One region of the Cohnella cellulosilytica genome, then DNA from elsewhere that is predicted to be linked to it. Evidence: predicted binding sites of a transcription regulator. Region 1 holds the regulator's gene; the other holds the start of a gene.

Region 1 (3,756 bases):
GGATCTGCCGCTGCTTCAGCAGGTGCTTCCGATGTCTTTCAAGGCGTCGGTATTCAAAGGCAGAAGCAACTATTTATGCCTGCGCAAGTTCGAGAGCCGGCAGCAGATTCCCGAGCACGCGCTCGGCAAGGAGGAGGCCGTCTCCCGGGCGGGCATGACCGTATGGCTCGGCGAGACGACCCGCGGCGAATCGGAGGAACTGAACGTCGGGGGCCGGGGCCGCGAGGAATGGGCGGCCGTCGCCAGCGACGCGGCCTCCTGCCTGAACCGGGCGTGCCCCTGGTTCAGAAGATGCTTCTACCATCGGGCGCGCAACGAAGCGGGCAAAGCGGATTTGATCATTACGAACCATGCCCTGCTGTTCACCGACATGAGAGCCGAGCATCGTCTGCTGCCGGCCTACGATCGGCTGATCGTTGACGAGGCGCACCATTTGGAGGAAGTGGCCAGCAGTCACCTCGGCCAGAAGACGTCCTATTCCTCTCTGATGATTCCGCTTCAGCGGCTGTGGAAGGACGCTCGCACGGGATTGCTTCCGCAGCTGATCGGCTCCGTTGGGGAGATGCCTTCCGATTACGCCGGAGCGTGGACGGAGAAGCTCGAACTGCTTCTGCCCAAGGCACCGGAAATTCGCGACGCCTGGGAACGCTGGATGGAGGCGCTGTTCGCGATGCTTGCCGCCAACGCACCGGCCGACGAAACCGGGAGCTTCACGCTGCGAATCAAGCCAACCGATCTTCCTGCGCAATGGGAGGCGCTCAGCGTGGACGGCAACAACGTCATCCAGCTGCTGTCGGACCTGATTCGCCCCCTGGAGAAGCTGACGGTCGAAATCCGCGAGGAAACGGACGAGTTGACCGTGCAGGGCCTGTTGACCGACCTCGGAGGCGTATTGAAGGACCTGTCCAACATTCGCGCCGATACGCAGTCGTTCGTGACGCTGGGGCGGCCCGAGTTCGTCTATTGGGCGGAGGGGCACTCTCAGTACCGCAACCGTTCCGTCAGCGTCTACGGGGCGCCTGCGGACGTCAGCGGGCTGCTTAAGGAAGGCATGTTCGACAAGAAGGCGAGCGTCGTCATGACCTCGGCGACTCTGACGATCGACAAGTCGTTCAAATACGTGACCGAGCAGCTCGGCCTGGGAGACGCGGAGCAGCGCGGCCGCCTCAAGACGGCGATGCTGCCGTCCCCGTTCCGCTATCGCGAGCAGGCGCTCGTGCTGATTCCGCGGGATTTTCCGGGGATCAAGGGCAGGGACGGCGAAGCGGCGTTCGTCGAGGCGCTGATCGGTTCGCTGCGGGACGCCGCGATAACGGTAGGCGGCAGAATGCTCGTCCTGTTTACCTCCTACCGCATGCTGAGGCACGTTCACGGCCCGCTCAAGGACAGTCTTGAGCCGGTCGGAATTCAGGTGCTCGGCCAAGGGGTGGACGACGGCAGCAGAAGCCGGCTGACCCAGCAATTCATGAAACGGCCGGCTTCGGTGCTGCTCGGGACAAGCAGCTTCTGGGAAGGCATCGATCTGCCCGGAGACGCGCTGACCTGCCTGGCGATCGTCCGGTTGCCGTTCCAGCCTCCCAACCATCCGGTGGCCGAGGCGAAGTCCGAGAAGCTTCAGGCCGAGAAGCAGAACCCGTTCATGAAGCTGTCGCTGCCGCAGGCGGTCATCAAATTCAAGCAGGGCTTCGGCCGTCTCGTCAGAACGGCCAACGACAAGGGTATCGTTATTCTGTACGATACGAGAGTCATCGACACGAATTACGGAAAATATTTTCTATACTCGCTGCCGGGACCGAAAATGGAACATCTGCCGCTGGCGGGCATGACGTCGAGAATCAAATCGTGGTTGAATCCGGAAGCCGACGGCGACAATAACGCGGCCGCCGCGCAAGAGAGAGGGGACATGCGATGAAGCCGATCAAAATATCCGAAGCCGTCGTCAGAAGGCTGCCGATTTATTTGCGCTACTTAAACGAACTTAGTCTCAGCGGTATTCAAACCGTATCTTCGCAGGATCTCGGAGAGAAGCTGGACCTGAACCCGGCGCAGATCCGCAAGGATCTCGCTTACTTCGGCGAATTCGGCCGCAAAGGGGTCGGCTACAACGTCGATTACCTGATCGAGAAAATCCGCCAGATTTTGAAGCTGGACAAGACGATGAACGTCGCTCTGGTCGGAACGGGCAACCTGGGACGTGCGCTGTGCAACTACAACATGTATATCAAGGACAATATGAAGATCGTCGCCGTGTTCGACGCGGACGTAAGCAAGTCCGGAACCTCGATCAATCATCTGAAGGTCCAGCCGATGCAGGAGCTGTCGGAGACGGTGCGCAAGCTCGATATTGCCGTGGGGATCATTACGGTGCCCGCCGGCGAGGCGCAGAACGTCGCCGACCGGTTCGTCGCGGCAGGCATCCGCGGGCTGCTCAATTTTGCGCCCGTCGTATTGAAGGCGGCTCCGGGTGTGCGCATCCATAACGCCGATTTTACCGCCGAGCTGCTCAGCTTGGCCTATTACATGGATCACCAAAACGAGGAAGAGCCGGAAAGGGACGTGGAGCAATGACGCGGCTGTTGATCAAGCAGGGCACGTTTGTAACCATAGATGAGAATTTGCCGGAGTTTCAAGGCTGGCTGGCTGTAGAAAATGGAAAAATCGCCGCGATGGGCGAAGGGGAAGCGCCGCAGGAGGAGACGGCCCGGGCGACCGAGACGGTGGACGGGAAAGGGCTATTGTTCATGCCCGGCCTTGTCAATACGCACGGCCATGCGGCGATGACGCTGCTGCGCGGAATGGCCGACGATCTGGTGCTGCAGGATTGGCTGCAAAACCATATGTGGCCGACCGAGGCGAAGTTTACCGGAGACGACGTCTACTGGGGCTCGGCGCTGGCTGCCGTCGAAATGATCAAGAGCGGAACGACGACCTTCGTCGACATGTACGATCATTCGCGGCGAGTCGCCGAGATGACGGAAGCCTCCGGGCTAAGAGCGAGTCTGGCCAGGGGCGTCATCGGCCTGTGCTCGGAGGAGGAGCAGAAAGCGAAGCTGGAGGACGCGATTCGCTTCGCGCGGGAATGGCACGGCCAGGCGGACGACCGGATTCGCGTGATGATTTCGCCGCACGCTCCGTACACCTGTCCCCCCGACTTTATTTTGAAGTTTGTGGAAGCGGCGCGCGAGCTGAATGTGCCGCTGCATACGCATATGTCCGAGACGCTTGCCGAGGTCGAGCAGAACGTGCGCGATTACGGCTGCCGTCCGGTCGAGCATCTGGACCGTCTCGGCGTGTTCGGCGGACCGGCGCTGGTCGCTCATGCGGTTCATCTGAACGACGAGGAAATCGCTTTGCTGGCCGAGCGGAAAGTGGCCGTATCCCATAATCCGATCAGCAACCTGAAGCTGGCGAGCGGCGTAGCCCGCGTGCCCGATTTGCTTAAGGCGGGCGTCACGGTGTCGCTCGGAACGGACGGCGCGGCGAGCAACAACAACCTCGACCTATTCCAGGAGATGACGACCGCGGCGCTGCTGCACAAGGGCGTAAGCGGCGATCCGACCGCCGTTCCGGCGACAGAGGCGCTTCGGATGGCCACGCTGTACGGAGCTCGCTCGATCGGGCTGGAGGGCGTTGTCGGGCAATTAAAAGTCGGCTTCAAAGCGGATCTCATCGCCGTTAATATCGCGCAGGCGCACTTCGTGCCGCGTACGGATTACGTATCCCATCTCGTCTATTCGGCCAGAGGCTCCGATGTCG
Region 2 (3,756 bases), on a different contig from region 1:
CGCAACGCGAGCCGTCCGGTCAGACTGATCGGCGTGCAAATCGTGCAGAGCAACTTCCCGGTCGCCGAAATCGGCCGTTTTCACAGCTCGGATCCGCTGCTTAACGACATTTGGGAAATCAGCAAGCATACGACCCGCCTGTGCATGGAGGATACTTTCGTCGACTGCCCCGCCTACGAGCAGACGTTCTGGGTCGGAGACAGCCGCAACGAAGCGCTGGTCAACTACTACGTATTCGGCGCAAGCGACATCGTCAAGAGATGTCTGGAGCTGGTGCCCGGCTCGTCCGTCCAGACGCCGTTGTTCGCCGACCAGGTGCCGAGCGGCTGGAGCAGCGTCATTCCGAACTGGACGTTCTTCTGGGCGAACGCCTGTCTGGAATACGCCGAGCATACCGGAGACCGGGAGTTCGCCCGGAGGATTTGGCCGCAGGTCCGGTTTACGCTGGAGCATTATTTGCGGAAAATCGACGAGCGGGGCCTGCTGCGGCATCGCGGCTGGAACCTGCTGGACTGGGCGCCGATCGATCAGCCGCGGGACGGCATCGTCACGCATCAGAACGCGGTGTTCGTCGGAGCGCTGCGCTCGGCGGCCAAGCTGGCGAAGCTTGCGGGAGAAGCCGACCGGGGAATTCCGTTTGCGGAGGCGTCCGAGACGCTGGCGCAAGCGATCAACGCTTTTTTGTGGAGCGAGGAACGGCAGGCGTATCTCGACTGCATCCATGCGGACGGCCGGAGCTCCGACATTTTCAGCATTCAGACGCAGGCGGTCGTCTATTTGAACGGCATTGCCGAAGGAACGCGCAAGGAGCGGCTGGCCGCTTATCTGGTCGAGCCTCCGCGGGAATTCGTGCAAATCGGCAGTCCGTTTATGGCGTTCTTCTATTACGAGGCGCTGGCCGCTCTCGGCCGCTACGATATTATGCTCGACGATATGCGCAAGCATTTCGGACAGATGATCGAGTACGAAGCGACGACGTGCTGGGAGATGTATCCGAACTTTGTCGAAAATCGCCCGAATCCGAACATGCTGACCCGCAGCCATTGCCATGCCTGGTCGGCGGCGCCGGGTTATTTCCTGGGCGCCTGCGTTCTCGGGGTCCGCAAGGAAACCGACGGCTGGAGCCGCGTCCGCGTAGCGCCGCAGCCGGGCGATCTGAAGTGGGCGCGCGGGGCGGTGCCGCTGCCGAGCGGCGGCCGGATCGACGTTGCCTGGCGCATGGAGGACGAAGCGGGCAGCCGCGTGTTCCGGCTTGACGTCCGGGCGCCGGAAGGGGTCGAAGTGGACCTCGTCGCCCCGGACGGATACGAGCCGCGGATGCGTCTGATCAGAGGGTAGGCCGCGCTTCGATAGCGGGCAGCGGGGCGATCCCGGCTGGCTCCGACCGTGGCGTTCTGCACGGAGGAGCGGTCATCGGACGGAAGAAGATTGCTCCTCCAGCATCCGAATCCGCTGCGCGATCAGCTTGCCGTGATGCCGTCCGCTCTCGATGAAGATTTCGTTCGCCTCGCGTCCGGCGGCGATTACGCCGGCGATGAACAGCCCTGGCACGTTCGTCTCCATCGTCTCGGGATCGAAGGCCGGGATCGTCGTATCCGGATCGACCGTCGCCCCGGCCTCGGTAAGCAGCGTACGCTCCGGCCGGAAGCCGGTCAGCGCCAGCACGAAATCGTTGTCGACCCGATAAGGGGCTGCGCCGTCTTCCGCAGGCTGAATCGTTACGCTGTCCAGATCGATGCGCACGACTTGGGAGGAGAACAGCATCCGGATGTTGCCCTTGTTCACATTGCCCTCGAACAGCGGCCGCACCCAGGGCTTGATGCTCGGAGAGTAGTGATCGCCGCGGTATACGACGGTAATTTCCGCTCCTACGCGGAGCAGCTCCATCGCCGCGTCCACGGCGGAGTTGTTGCCGCCGATAATGGCGACTTTCATGCCGGTATACGGATGGGCTTCGCCGAAGAAATGGGACACCTTCGGCAGCTCTTCGCCGGGAATGCCCAGCATGTTCGGGTGATCGAAGTAGCCGGTCGCGACGGTAACGTAACGCGTCTTGTACGCGCGCACGCTTCCGAAGCGGTCGGCTGTTTCGACGAGGAACGAGCCGTCCGGCTGCGGCTGGATCGAGACGGCTTCCTCGTAGGCGCGAATGCGCAGCTTCCGCCGCAGCGCCACGTCCCGATAATATTGCAGCGCTTCTCGCCGGGAAGGCTTGTCGTTCGGACTCGTGAACGGGATGCCGCCGATCTCCAGCAATTCGGCGGTGCTGAAGAAATTCATATAGGTCGGATATTGATAGATGGAATGGACGACGGCATGCTTCTCGATCAGCAGCGGCTCGATTCCCGCAGCCTGCAGCTCCAGAGCCGCGGACAAGCCGCAGGGACCGGCTCCGATAATAAGGGCTTGTTCTTGCTGTACGCGATTTTGTGCGCTCATAACGAATCTCCTATCCGGTGCTTTTTTCCTCTTATTGTACCACGTCTAACGTCTCCCTTCGAAACGCCGCCTTTCCCCGGCGTCGCGGTTGTCACCAATTGTTCAAGATTGGGGGCAATCCGGGCGAAACATTGTGATTATTTTCACATTAAAAAACGGGAAAGGTCTTCATAATGAAGGCGTAAGGAGAAGAGAACCTGCGATGGGAGATGGCGGCTATGGTAGTCAAGTTTCTTAGAGAAAACGTCTGGGCGGCGGCGGCGTTGACTCTGCTTCGGATCTATCTCGGATGGCAATGGCTGGACGCGGGATGGCATAAACTGGCTGGAGAGGGCTTTAGCGCATCGGGTTTCCTCACCAAGGCGATAGAGAGCCCGGTCATGGACAAAGCGACGAACTCGGCGGTCTATCCGACGTATACGGGATTTCTGGAGCACTTCGCCCTGCCGAACGTCAAGCTGATCAACTTTCTGATTCCGGTCGGCGAGTTTCTTGTCGGCGTAGGGCTGATCGTCGGGGGTTTGACGGCGGCGGCCGCGTTCTTCGGGCTTCTGATGAACTTCCTGTTTCTGTTCGCCGGCACGGTGTCGACGAACCCTTGGCTGACGCTGCTCGGCATTATCGTGTTCCTCGGCGGTGCTAACGCCGGCAAATTCGGCCTCGACTATTACCTTCTTCCGTGGATTCGCGTCGGCTGGAAGAAGCTGACCGGCGGAAGAGGAGGTAAACCGGTGGATGCCGGCACGGCGTAAACCGACAGCAACGCAGCGAAGGCTGCCCGTCCCGGGAGGGAACAGGGCAGCCTTCGCTGCGTTACCGAGCGTCGCGATTCATCCTTCGGGCAGCGCGTCATGCGCCCCCGAGCGTCGTTCCCGGATTTTTGGAGACCCGGATGCCTTAACCTCGTCCGGCTTCCCGTTTTCCCCGCGTTAATCCTTGCGATCTGCCGTCGCCGATGTCCCGCCCGGGATAATCGACAGCACCCACTCGCACCATTCGATGTTCGTCCGGCATACCATTAAACCTTTGTTCAACATAATATAAGGTCCGAAGAAGGGGGAGTCGTACGGCGGAGTTTCCGCTTCGTCCGCGTTCGCCAATTGGCGAACGCCCCGGATTTTGTCCTCCAGCCGCAGCAGCTTGGCCCGGTAATGCTCCAGGCGGGCCGCGAACAGATCGCGCGATACCGCAGGCTCCACGTAGGAAACGCAGAAGGCTTTCAGCATCAGCTCGTCGCGCATAACCGGCTCGGCAGCCGGAACGGTCAACCATTCCCGCAGCGCGTCGAATCCTTTTTCCTGCAGGGAGTATACCTTC

What was found. Region 1 encodes Rex, which represses fermentation and respiration genes when NADH is low (regulators of the CRP and FNR family bind a similar motif). Its sites were predicted from a motif close to TTGTGAAATATTTCACAA; they were not measured.
Region 2: a site for Rex is predicted at 2,571-2,588, ahead of ACFFT4_RS11990 (DoxX family membrane protein). Genes of this name have one in related genera too.

The regions. Positions count from the first base shown of each region.
Region 1 is NZ_JBHMDN010000012.1:278,227-281,982, reverse strand. Features, by position in the region: gene ACFFT4_RS09630 (ATP-dependent DNA helicase DinG, 3'-5' exoribonuclease type) at 1-1,912, shown strand, start outside; gene ACFFT4_RS09625 (redox-sensing transcriptional repressor Rex) at 1,909-2,568, shown strand; gene ACFFT4_RS09620 (amidohydrolase) at 2,565-3,756, shown strand, end outside.
Region 2 is NZ_JBHMDN010000015.1:181,217-184,972, forward strand. Features, by position in the region: gene ACFFT4_RS11980 (family 78 glycoside hydrolase catalytic domain) at 1-1,338, shown strand, start outside; gene ACFFT4_RS11985 (YpdA family putative bacillithiol disulfide reductase) at 1,411-2,439, opposite strand; gene ACFFT4_RS11990 (DoxX family membrane protein) at 2,658-3,191, shown strand; gene ACFFT4_RS11995 (PadR family transcriptional regulator) at 3,369-3,756, opposite strand, start outside.